4 regions of the Peribacillus sp. NPDC006672 genome follow, and region 2 is predicted to be linked to each of the others. Evidence: riboswitches for the same ligand, from Rfam matches in the RefSeq annotation. Region 2 holds a riboswitch; each other region holds the start of a gene.

Region 1 (3,149 bases), on a different contig from region 2:
CAACATTTCCAAGCCATATGTTTCAGCGTTGACTCCTGCAATATCAGCCAGTTCCATAGCTGCTGCAACGTCTTGATCTGTGCATGTCGGGGATTTGAACAATAAAGAATCGGAAATGATGGCAGATAGCATAAGTCCGGCGATTGCTTTAGGGACTTCAATGCCGTTTTCTTTATAGATTTTATTTAAAATGGTTGCCGTACAGCCAACTGGTTCCGCACGGTAATATAAAGGATCGCTTGTTTCAAAGTTAGCGATACGGTGATGGTCGATAACTTCCAGCACACGGACTTGGTCAATATCTTCTGCACTTTGCTGGCGTTCGTTGTGGTCGACCAGGATTACGCCATCCGCTTCCCCTGCCACTTTTTCCACAAGGCGGGGAGCTTCGAATTTGAATTGGTCCAACGCATATTGAGTTTCACCATTCACTTCACCCAGACGAACTGGTTCAGCGTTGATTCCTAGCTGCTTTTTAAGATCTGCATAAGCGATTGCTGAACAGATTGTGTCTGTATCCGGGTTTTTATGTCCAAAAACTAATACTTTTTCCAAGATTTTATCTCCTTTTTCATAAATATTTTTCCGCGAATCCCCTTATCGCAATAAGGGAGAGTCACCATTACTATACACTTTATTTTAACACAAAATCCCGTAAATTCAGTGCTCGAATTACCCATTCCCCAATAAAATCTTTCATTCTCTATCCCTCTACATTCACTTTGTCAATAGATAAGGGTTGGTTTTTTTCAAATATATTAGTTGAATTATCATCGTATATGGCTTACGATAATATAAGCAGAAATACTAGATATTGATTACATAAACAACAATAATAACTATATATAGAATATTTTATAATCCAAGGTGCCAGTGATGGCTGAAAAGGGAATCCGGTGTAAACCCGGAACTGTCCCCGCAACTGTAAATGTGACGAAATGAGAAACCACTGTATAGCTCTCTATATGGGAAGGACTCAAAGTAGGATGATCATGAGTCAGGAGACCTGCCTTGATTTTTTCACGTTTCTTATTCTTCGGGGATTGAGATGATGAAACGATAGTATAATGGCTATTTTTTCATGGTTCTTTTATTCTATCGTTTGATCCGCTCAATCCATTGGGCGGTTTTTTTATTTTAACGGAAGTTTACAAGGAGGATTATTAATGACTCAAACATATAACTCTACCATAAGCGAAAATGACACCGAAACGAATTCAATCCAGCTTGAGATGTTATCAAAGGAATTCGAAGGCCGTCTCGATATGGAAAAGTTCAAAAAGCGTTTTATAAAATGGCTTGATCGCAAAAGTGACACAACCGATGAACAGGCATCAAAAAAACTGATTCAGCTCGCTCTTGAAAGTGTGGATATAGATGCTCCCGATTGGACGTTTGTTGCTGCAGCAGAACTATTGAATACGATGTATAGGGATGCACAGGCCAATCGGGGTTATGAAGGCATGAGTTATGGCCCGTTCTATGAACTGATCACGGAACTCTCCCAACTTTCAGAAGGCCAGCGTTATCCCATTTATAAATCAGAACTGCTAGCTTCTTATACGAAAGCGGAAATTGAGGAATTGGGTTCGGTGATCGACCCGGAAAAGGATAAATTATTTTCTTACATAGGCATCTACTTATTAAACGATCGCTACCTAGCCCGCCCCAAAAAAGACAAGGTCTACGAACTGCCTCAAGAGCGCTTCATGATCATCGCGATGGAAATCATGCGAATGGAAAAAACGGAGCATCGCCTTCAACTTATAAAAGAAGCTTACTGGGCTATGTCCAACCTTTATATGACTGTTGCGACGCCTACTCTATCCAATGCAGGTAAAACGCATGGACAGTTAAGCTCTTGTTTTATCGACGCAATTGAAGATTCCATTGACGGCATCTATCTATCTAACTACGATGCCGCAAAAGTATCAAAATTCGGCGGCGGTGTAGGTCTTTACGTTGGTAAGATTCGTTCGCTTGGTTCTGATATCCGAGGTTTCTCTGGAAACAGTTCCGGCACTACTCCCTGGATCCGACTATTCAACCAGACAGCTGTCAGTGTCGATCAATTGGGGCAACGTAAAGGTGCCATCGCGATTTACTTGGATGCCTGGCATAAAGATATCATGAGCTTCCTTGATTTGAAGACGCAAAACGGGGATGACAGATTAAAAGCCCATGATATTTTTACAGGTGTATGTATTCCTGATTTGTTCATGGAGGCTGTACGCGACAGAAAAGAATGGTATCTTTTCGATCCGCATACCGTCAAGCAAACCCTTGGATTCTCACTTGAAGATCTTTATGACGAGAAGAAAGGCGAAGGAAGCTTCAGGAATCATTATGCACTTGCTGTCGAGGCCGCAGAAAATGGTACACTTCCAAACTATAGCTTTGAAAAAATCAATGCGATGGACATCATGAAAAGCATCATGATTTCTCAATTAGAAGAAGGCGTACCATATATGTTCTATCGCGATGAAGTGAACCGGAAGAATCCTAATAAACATAAAGGCATGATTTATTGTTCTAACCTTTGTACGGAGATTGCTCAAAACTTAAGCCCTTCGACGATCACGGATGAATATGAAACAGAAGATGGAGATGTCGTTGTGGTCCGTAAAAGCGGCGATTTCGTTGTCTGCAACCTATCATCCATTAACTTGCCCCGTGCGGTGAGCAGCGATGTTTTGGAGAGGTTAATTCCCATTCAGATCCGGATGCTGGATAACGTCATTGATGTGAATAATCTTCCGGTCAAGCAAGCATCCATCTCGAACAAACGTTACCGGGCAATTGGTTTAGGAACGTTTGGATGGCATCATTTACTTGCCACTCAGAATATTTATTGGGAATCGGATGAGGCTGTTCACTATGCCGATGCTTTATACGAAAAGATCGCTTACTTAACAATCAAAGCATCCAACGAGTTGGCCAAGGAAAAAGGATCCTACCCATATTTCGAAGGATCAGATTGGCATACAGGGGAATATTTCGAACTTCGTGACTATACAGATCAAAAATGGATGGATTTAAAAGCAAATGTGCAGGAACACGGTACCCGTAATGGATATTTAATGGCTATTGCCCCCAATTCATCGACTGCTAAGATCGGTAATTCAACGGATGGAATTGATCCTTTGTAT
Region 2 (3,149 bases):
AGGCTTTTAATGTCAGTACATCCCCAATTGGTGATAATAAAAAGTTTGCTGATTGCAATTTTCCAGTAATAACCTCTGGATCTGTTGTAGGAATCTTTAAAACGATTTTATGATTTGGCGTGTATTCCATCGTTCCTTTCTCTCCAACAACTTCTGCAAGTGTCATCATTTGTTTGGGAGTAAATTGCTTGTTCGCCACACCTGGGCTAACGGCAAGCTCGAATACCGACTCAATTTTTTGCTGAACAGCTGGCGTAATTGATTGCTGGACTGTTTGACCCTTAACTTTTATGAGTGCTTCCATTGCCACTTCAAAAGAAGTGCGCTTTTTTTCTGGGGCTTTTGTAAGCAATCCAACTCCGCCAGTCGACTCGGTGTACGCTTCCTGCATAGATGCCGTTTCTTGATCTAATGCCCACGGTTCCGCTTCTTTTTGCAGACGTTGATGCGGCTTCAATGGTTGCTTTTCCGAATTCAAAGTATATTTCCTCTGATAGCCTCTTGGTGTGATGATTTTATCATCATATAAAAAGGTGGATGAGTTACCAATAATGACGGTGGTCAACATTCCAATATCGTGATTCAACATATCTTTCAAATTGGTTATGATAATATCCTGCCTATCGCGATATGCACTTTTCACCAACCCTACAGGTGTATCGGGCGAACGGTAGCGAAGGAGAATGTTCTGTGTTTCAACAATTTGCCTAGTCCGCCTGCCGCTACGCGGGTTATAAAGTGCAATGACAAAGTCTGCCATCGCAGCTGCTTCAACCCTTTTAGCAATAAGTTCCCAAGGCGTTAAATGATCACTGAGGCTGATGGTACACGAATCGTGCATGACAGGTGCCCCAAGTAAAGACGCACAAGAGTTGATTGCAGAAATACCAGGGATGACTTCAATGCCCACTCCAGTATCTTCTTTCCACCCCTTTTCAATCAATACTTCATAAACCAACCCTGCCATCCCGTAAACTCCGGCATCACCACTGGAAATTACAGCCACTTTCTTTCCCAGCTCCGCTTGTTTCACTGCTTCCTGAGCACGTGATACCTCTTCAGTCATTCCCGTACTAATAATCGTTTGATCTGTAAGCAGTCCCTGAATGAGTTCAACATAGGTTTTATAACCAATGATGTAGTCACTTTCTTGAAGGGCTTCGACAGCGCGTTTGGTAATGTGTTCAAAATTCCCTGGCCCAAAGCCGACGACGAATAATTTACCGTTAGTACTCATTAAGACATCTCCTTTTACGATTTGTTCTTTGAAATACCCGTATGAGCAGGAAAATCTGGATTAGGGGTCATTTCCCCATCACTGAATTGGTAGATCATCTGGGGCACAAACTCCCCATCATCAATATTATTTACAATCTTCCGACCGTAATCAGGGGTATCCACCCGAAACCATTTCCCTTGGGGATACGCAATCACAACGCAGGCGTCCTTACATCTTCCGTTACAGCGTGTCCTGGTTGTATGGATTTTCATATCCATTCCCTTTGAAGTAATTTCATCGCGAATCGCTTGGGTTACTTCTTCCCCGCCTTTTTTCATGCAACTGCTGCCATTGCAAATCAACAGATGCGTATTTGTACCCTTCAAGTTCCAAGTAGTCATCTTCTTCCTCCTGAGTTCAGGGAAAAGGCAAAATAAAAAACCTTAACATAAGAGTTAAGGTTTTAAAAAAACTATATGAATGAGGAGCCCTCAGCAAATATGCTGAATCTCCCAAAATCGTCATAGTCCTTCTACCTTTCCCTCCGAAAAGTATCATACAATTTCAAAAGCAGGTTTCCTGGCTTACGCTTCATTTTACTTTGTCCCTTCCCGGCATTAAGCCAGTGGTCATCGACAATTTCATCAGCGTTTACAGTAGCGGGGGCTGCATCGGATTTTCACCGATTTCCCTATTATCTCTTGATAATTCACACAAGAGCACTTTTAAAATGAAATATTTGGTTTTATTATACATTTCTAGCTAACTTTATCTATCATATAACAACTTTAGCAAAATTCAAAGTTTATTCCGACTGTTTAGAAAAGTTTAATAGGGTAAATCCAGCTCCACGCCTCGCTTCTCTGCGTTATTAGTCCCCCCAAAAAAAAAGAGAGTGTAGCTGGATTTATTTCTTTATGATAAACTAAACGAGATTTTTCAAAATAATTACATAAGTTTTATGGTGTTGAATTTCTCGGAAATTCAGCTTAAAAGGGAAGCCGGTGAAAATCCGGAGCGGTCCCGCCACTGTAAAGGGAAGTCCTATTGCCTTAAGGTTAATCCACTGTCAAATGAGATGGGAAGGATGTAATGGGATGATGAACCAAAGCCAGGAGACCTGCCATGAAGCGTGAAACTGTTTCAACCTACGAGGATGGGTGTGCGGATCAGGCAGAATAGCCCGTGGTTGGTTTATGCTGAGGAATTCCTGTTCATTACGCACTTCTTTCTTTTTAGAGAAGTGCTTTTTATGTTGTGCGCCGCTTTTCTTCAAAAGCCTTGTTCAAAAAAATTAAAAGTGCTGAAAGGAGAAAGAATGAAAAAAGCCAATTGGAAAATTCTTTATTTTGTCGTTTTACTGCTTCTTGTACCAAAACGAGTTATGGCCATGCATATTATGGAGGGATTTTTACCGATTGAATGGGCCATATTCTGGTGGGCCATTACCCTTCCATTTTTAATCTTGGGTTACCGGTCCATCAGGTCCAAAGTAAAGGAAAACCCGGAAACAAAAATGATACTCGGCCTATCTGGAGCATTTGTATTCATATTATCGGCCCTGAAGATTCCTTCCGTTACGGGAAGTTCTTCACACCCTACAGGAGTTGGTTTGGGTTCCATATTATTCGGACCATTGGCCATGAGTGTCGTGGGTTCCATCGTTCTGTTATTTCAAGCTGTATTACTGGCTCACGGAGGATTGACGACATTAGGTGCCAATGCATTTTCCATGGCTGTATGCGGACCGTTCATTGCTTACTTTGTCTTCAAGGGCGCAACTAAATTGGGGTGGTCTTTTTCTCTTGCCGTTTTCTTGGCAGCTGCTTTTGGAGATTTAGGAACCTATGTGGTAACTTCCGTTCAACTTGCTCTTGCTTTTCCATCCGAGGTAGGGGGATTCATGGCCTCATTTACTAAGTTTGCAGGG
Region 3 (3,149 bases), on a different contig from region 2:
AGCGCAATCATCAATGAAATGAAGGCACTTAAAAACGAGCTGAAAATGATTCCCGTTAAAATGATCGTTTCCACTTTCATCGATCGATCCATTTTTTTTGCAAAAGTCAGTACGCAGAGCATCGTGAGCACTGAGCATAAGATGCTCAATGCCGGAAGAGTATATAAACCGATGAATGGCAGTGATATATTCAAGAATATTGTCAATACAGCGCCGACCGATGCTCCAGATGAAATACCTAATGTGTAAGGATCAGCGAGCGGGTTCCGGAGCAGTCCCTGAAAAGCCGCACCCGCAATCGCAAGTGATGACCCAACCAAACCCGCAAGCAACACACGCGGCAAGCGGATGTTCATCACGATATTCGTAAGCATCACATCAGAATCAGCAGAAACCGGTAAATGAAAAATCTCCTTGCCGATTATTTGTATAAGTACGGGAATCGGTACTGGCACCGAACCAAAGGAAATGCCTATCGTCATTGCAATTAACAAAAATAACAACGCAATTAAATAAGCAAACGTCCATTTAGTTGTCAAATAGGTTCGGATAGACTGATTTGGCAAGTTCCTCTACTCCCTCTATTAAGCGTGGACCGGAACGGGTCACCAAGTCAGAATGGACATCAAAGACTTGGCCATTCTTAACGGCATTTACATCTTGCCATCCTTTTCGGCCCGTCACTTCACTAACTGGATCTTTCGTATAATAACCATACGTTGTAATGATGACATCAGGATTTGCAGCAATGATCGACTCTTCATCAATTTTTGCCCAACCGTCCAATTCAGCAGCAGCATTATCCGCTGAAATAATATGAAGCATCTCATTCATGAAAGTATTTTTTCCAGGTGTGAATATTTCCGGTGATGGCGAAACCTCAACAAAAACGGTCTTCCTATCCGCTTCCTTAACGGATTTGGCTTTTTCCTGAATATCCTTGAGCTTCATTTTCATATCCGTAACGATTTCTTTTGCCTTATCATGTTCTCCCGTTGCCTGCCCAATCATATCAATAGACTCATAGACTTGGTCAAAGCTTTGTGCATCATTGACTACAAGGACATCTATTCCAGCATCCTTAAGCTGCTTTAAACCCTCATTCGAATTATGGGCACTTGATGCATGGGCAAGAACAAGGTCGGGCTTCAATGAGACAATCAGCTCCGTGTTCATTTCCATTCCGCCAACTTTTTCGATTTTTTTCGTTTCTTCCGGATAATTATCATTGTCGGAAACACCAACGACCTTTTTACCCAAACCAAGTGCAAAGACCACTTCCGTATTACTTGGTATCAACGACACGATTTTCTTCGGTTTTTGTTCTATCGTAACTTTTCCCCCAGTTGCATCTTTAATCGTAATCGGGAAAGCTTTGTGTTGAGCATGATTCGTTTGCTGCTTTTCTTTTCCTTCATCAGTAGCGTCACTGCAGCCAACCATCATGCCTGCAGTAAGCAACATCAACAATATCAGACCAAAAATCTTTTTCATTTTCATTCCCCACAATCTTTTCATTTAATTTCTTCCCACCTAATAATCTCGGAAGATGCCCCCAAAACAAAAAGCACCTCCCGTTAAACGGAAGATGCTTGTATGGCAACAATATAATTACGGACTCTTAGGGTCTGCCACACACCTTCCCATCCGCGTAGGTTACAGGTGTACGAATCTTGGCAGGTCTCCTGGCTCATGGTCATCGTCAACGGCACCTTCCCATATCCCAATACAGTGGTACATAGCCGTCAGCTCCCATATACAGTGGCGGGACCGCGCTGGCATTTCACCAGCTTCCCTTTTAAGTCATTAAGACACCAAATCGTTCATATGTATATAATTTTCACTGCCTTCATTATACACCATGTAAGAATCGATTATTATATGATTTTTCTGAACAAGTTCGAAATGCACCGTCCATCTTCAATGATTTGAAGCATTTTCTATCAGCGACGCGAACCCACCGACTGATAATCCGGGTGAAATCCGAACTCGATGCAGGGCATACATCCCTTGGTCCCTTGAAGCTCCTCCAGGTTCAGTAGTGACGGCCATCTTATAGCCAGCCTCTTCTGAAAGCCTGAGACTCTCTTCATTATAACGACCAACTGGATAGGAAAGCACTGTCGTTTCCTGTTGGAGGATACGATCGAACAGATCCTTTGACTGGACCATTTCCGCTTCTTGCTGCTCTGCCGTCATGCGGTTCAGCTCCAAATGGTTAATCGTATGACTTTCGATTGAAATCCCATTCCCTCTCATCTCAACCATTTGCTTTTCAGTCAGGTGATGACCTTTATCGATGGACTTCCCGATCATGAAGACAGTCGCTTTCATATCATATTCTTTTAGTATAGGGAAAGCGTCCGTGTAGTTATCTGTATAGCCATCATCAAAAGTAAGCCAGACACACTTCTCACTTGGCATCCGATTTTCGGTTAAAACGAGGAATGCTTCTTCAGGGGATAATGTATAGTAACCATTTTCCCGAAGCCAAGCCATTTGCAATCGGAATTCCTCTTTTGGTACCCGAAGATTATTGCCTTCAGAAATGCTATGATACATCAATATTGGAAGCTGTACCGCGGACTCAGCTATTATCCAGTTTCTCGTATCGATTCGTTCAGGATATAATTCTTCCTCCGAATCCTGCCCAGTGTCATTCTCCGCTGCTGCAGCCACTTCAATGTTATCTTCCGTGATCGGCGCAGCCGTCTTTGTGCCTATACCCTCTAAAATCCCTTGTGAGCATGCTGGTAAAATTAAAATCCCCAGCAGCGTCACCATCCATAAAACTTTATTATTCCCCACTATCATTCTCCTAATTTTTTCTAGCATAATAGTACCAGAAAACCAGGAAATAATAAAGTATTCCATTTAATGAAAGGTAAGGAAACACAAGCGCTGGGTTCCCCCTATACGGCTAGATGATTTTTTTTATAATAATTATTGCTATTAACTTGAAAAGTTTGCCTATAAGAAATATAATAAATAAGTCGTCGACTTTTTTATATGTCCCAGTAGCTCAGCAGGATAGAGCGACAGCCTCCTAAGCTGTAGGTCGTAGGTTCGATTCCTATCTGGGACGCTAAAGTTTATAAACCCTGTTATAGTGCGGTTAAAGCCGTTTTATAGCAGGGTTTTTCTTTTGA
Region 4 (3,149 bases), on a different contig from region 2:
GAAATAACCGCTTATGAGGATGCCGTCCCATCCAAACCATCTCTTGTACACTAAAGTCGAAGGTCAGGGATGTTTCTTGACTGACAACCGCCATTTCCCGGGCTGTTTGTTTCGGTGAAAGCCGGTAAAGGTCACGACCGTCCAGATGAACAGATCCCGTATGCGGCTCCACAATCCGGGAAACATTTTTTAATAGAGTGGATTTCCCGCTCCCATTCGGACCGATCAGCCCGACGAACTGCCCAGTTTTTATATGTAGAGATATATCCTCAATGATAGGAGTGTCCAGAATTGAATAAGACACTTCTTCAATTGCTAATTTCACTTGCCCCCACCTCCAAATGAATATGAACTTCGCCGCAAAAGCCAAATGAAGAATGGCCCTCCGCACAGTGCGGTGACAACGCCAATCGGAAGTTCTTGAGGTGCCAGGACTAGCCGGGCACATACATCTGACCAAATGACGAGGATCATGCCAATCAATATGCTGCATGAAAGAACTCGTTTATGGTCTGTCCCGACCAATAGCCGGGATAAATGCGGTACGACCAAACCGATGAACCCAATCGAACCGCTTACAGCCACAACGGTCCCCGTAACAAGGGACGTAATGATGATCAGAACTTTACGGAAGGCTTCCATATTGACTCCAAGCGTCGCGGCGACTTCTTCGCCCATCAATAAGATATTGAGGGAGCGGGATTGTACGATAAGGAACAAGGAAACCACAAGCACCACAACTGCTGGAATCGGTATGTATTCCCATTTTGCACCTGCTAAACTGCCCATCATCCAAAACATCGCCTCACGGATGCCTGAATCTCTTGGTGCAAGTGTGACAATGAAATTAGTGACAGCCGACATGATCATCGAAATGGCTACACCTGCCAATAATAGCCTTGTCGTTTGGATTCTCCCTCCCACTTGAGCCAATAAATAAACGGAAAGCATCGCAGCCATGGCCCCCAGGAAGGCACCGAATGATAACGCATATTGTCCGAATATAGGCAGCGCCCCAAAGAGAATGACAAGGGTTGCAGCAACAGAGGAACCAGATGAAATGCCCAGAATATACGGATCTGCAAGTGAATTGCGCACCAATGCCTGGATGACGACACCCACTACGGATAATCCTGCACCTACCACCGCACCGAGCAATACACGGGGCAGACGGATATCCCAAATGATCCGCTCTTGTGCGATACTCCAATTCACCTCCAAAGAATCACCGAGAAAAGGCAGATGCCCTAAGGCAATCTTCCACACTGTTATTGCTGACATCTTAACTGGCCCAAGGGTAACAGCGAATGTAACGGATAATAAAAGGATGCACAGCAAGAAAAATAGCAGGAAACGAAACCTGCGTTTGGCTTTTCTCTCAAAATGAGGTTCTTCAAGCACATCCCCGCTCTCTTTCAATGAGCTTCTAATCAATGACTCTCCCAATGATGAACTCCTCCTTCAAAAAAACAACACAAAAAAACCCCATCCTTTTAACAAAGAATCGAGTTACGAGTATAAGCAAAAAAAATACGGAAGGACCTAAGTCCGTCTTTTCTCTCTCGAACACCTCTCCTCTCAGCGAAGGAAAAATTGGTGATGCCTACTAGGTAGGTCTCCTGGCTTCCAGATCAACATTTCCTTTCGTCTTCCCTGACTGACTGTCAAGTGACATCCTGAAAGAAAACTCCTTGGTTACAGTGGCGCGACCACTCGGGATTTACACCCGATTCCCTGTTACCCTTTGTTCACACAAAGGCACCCAGCGGCAAATATATGAATTCCTCGCAAAATTTCCCAAACATTAATACAACGTTAGTATAGTATACTCCCCATCTTTTCTCAATTAAAAAATGGGAATGCCGTCTATTAATAGAGGAATATGGATTTATAGGTTCTTACTATAATGGTAGAATGTTAGCTTTTGATCGGTATCCGCACTAATTTTCTCATTAATCGAAGTCCGTTCAAAACCGTTTTTCACTAAAACCTTTTGAGAGGCCAAATTGTCGCTTGTCGTTTTGGCATGTATTTGAGTCACATTCAATTCCGGCGCAAGATTAACCAAAAGCTTTAACGCTTTATTCGCTATTCCCCTTTGCGTATACTTCTCCCCAATTCTATAACCGACATGGGCCGTACCATTAATGGGGTCGATATCCACAAGATTAATCCTGCCGACGATAGTGCCTGAACCATCCTTAATCAGATAAAAAGAAGATATTGCATCTTCTTGTTCTTTTAATAATTCCTTATGCCTGACTTCAAACGTTCCAAAGCTATAATAATCATCTCCCCGGCCTGGGACCGTTTGTTCAAAAAATGTTCTGTTATTGCACTCAAATTTAAATAACTCTTGTGCATCCTGTTCATTAAGCCTATCAATGTATATATCCATCATTCCTTCATCCCTTTCCAAAAACGCTAAGCATATAAGAGCTGATATCTTCCATACCTATCATTCAATAAAACCAAGGGCTTATCCTTCCTGATAAATGGATAAAGAATATTTTTTTGATCTTTCACTGCTGTCAGCATACCTTTCATTTGGATAACACTGTAACAAACTGATAAATCGTGCTACTCTCAATACCATATCATTCCAAATGCTATGAACCCATCATACCCACTCCACAAATAGTTGAGAATAAATCTTTTTACATACGTTGTATAAGGTGTAAAAGCTTTTACAAAAAAATAAGGGGAATCATGATCATGAAGTCTACCGAAAGAAATTTTATCGAGCGGCTGCAACGCCAAAAAGAGGATGCATTGGAATTTATAGTTGATACCTATTTGCCATTAATCAAGGGGGTCACATATAAAATTCTCTCCCCCCTTAAGAACGACGGAATTATTGAAGAATGCATCAATGATATTTTTCTCTCAATCTGGAACAATTCGAAAAAGTTCCATGGGGATAAAACAGATTTCAGAAAATGGATTTGTGCGATCGCTAAGTTTAAAGCGATTGATTACTACAGAAAAGCCATGAAGAAAATGGAGCTTACGTCAGGTTACACAGAAGTAGATTCAGAAAAATCTGTAGAAGATGAACTAATTATATTGGAAGACAGAAAAGAACTGCTTCAGTTAATCGATCTCTTAGAACCTGTTGATCGGGATATTTTTATTATGAAGTACTTTCT

Evidence for each region. A riboswitch is a leader RNA that binds a small molecule or an ion and turns the genes downstream of it on or off. The one in region 2 is predicted to bind cobalamin.
Region 1: another riboswitch for cobalamin. It lies ahead of ACQKKK_RS05510 (ribonucleoside-diphosphate reductase subunit alpha); the one in region 2 lies ahead of ACQKKK_RS13390 ((2Fe-2S) ferredoxin domain-containing protein).
Region 3: another riboswitch for cobalamin. It lies ahead of ACQKKK_RS05995 (ABC transporter substrate-binding protein); the one in region 2 lies ahead of ACQKKK_RS13390 ((2Fe-2S) ferredoxin domain-containing protein).
Region 4: another riboswitch for cobalamin. It lies ahead of ACQKKK_RS23515 (FecCD family ABC transporter permease); the one in region 2 lies ahead of ACQKKK_RS13390 ((2Fe-2S) ferredoxin domain-containing protein).

What each region holds. Positions count from the first base shown of each region.
Region 1 is NZ_JBNNOR010000002.1:433,684-436,832, forward strand. Features, by position in the region: gene ACQKKK_RS05505 (manganese-dependent inorganic pyrophosphatase) at 1-555, opposite strand, end outside; cobalamin riboswitch at 849-1,028, shown strand; gene ACQKKK_RS05510 (ribonucleoside-diphosphate reductase subunit alpha) at 1,167-3,149, shown strand, end outside.
Region 2 is NZ_JBNNOR010000007.1:139,599-142,747, forward strand. Features, by position in the region: gene cobJ (precorrin-3B C(17)-methyltransferase) at 1-1,237, opposite strand, end outside; gene ACQKKK_RS13390 ((2Fe-2S) ferredoxin domain-containing protein) at 1,252-1,620, opposite strand; cobalamin riboswitch at 1,772-1,961, opposite strand; cobalamin riboswitch at 2,165-2,361, shown strand; gene ACQKKK_RS13395 (energy-coupling factor ABC transporter permease) at 2,538-3,149, shown strand, end outside.
Region 3 is NZ_JBNNOR010000003.1:20,663-23,811, reverse strand. Features, by position in the region: gene ACQKKK_RS06000 (FecCD family ABC transporter permease) at 1-566, opposite strand, end outside; gene ACQKKK_RS05995 (ABC transporter substrate-binding protein) at 529-1,500, opposite strand; cobalamin riboswitch at 1,659-1,834, opposite strand; gene ACQKKK_RS05990 (polysaccharide deacetylase family protein) at 1,921-2,814, opposite strand; tRNA gene ACQKKK_RS05985 (tRNA-Arg) at 3,012-3,085, shown strand.
Region 4 is NZ_JBNNOR010000022.1:47,171-50,319, forward strand. Features, by position in the region: gene ACQKKK_RS23510 (heme ABC transporter ATP-binding protein) at 1-325, opposite strand, end outside; gene ACQKKK_RS23515 (FecCD family ABC transporter permease) at 322-1,401, opposite strand; cobalamin riboswitch at 1,593-1,780, opposite strand; gene ACQKKK_RS23520 (GNAT family N-acetyltransferase) at 1,889-2,401, opposite strand; gene ACQKKK_RS23525 (sigma-70 family RNA polymerase sigma factor) at 2,716-3,149, shown strand, end outside.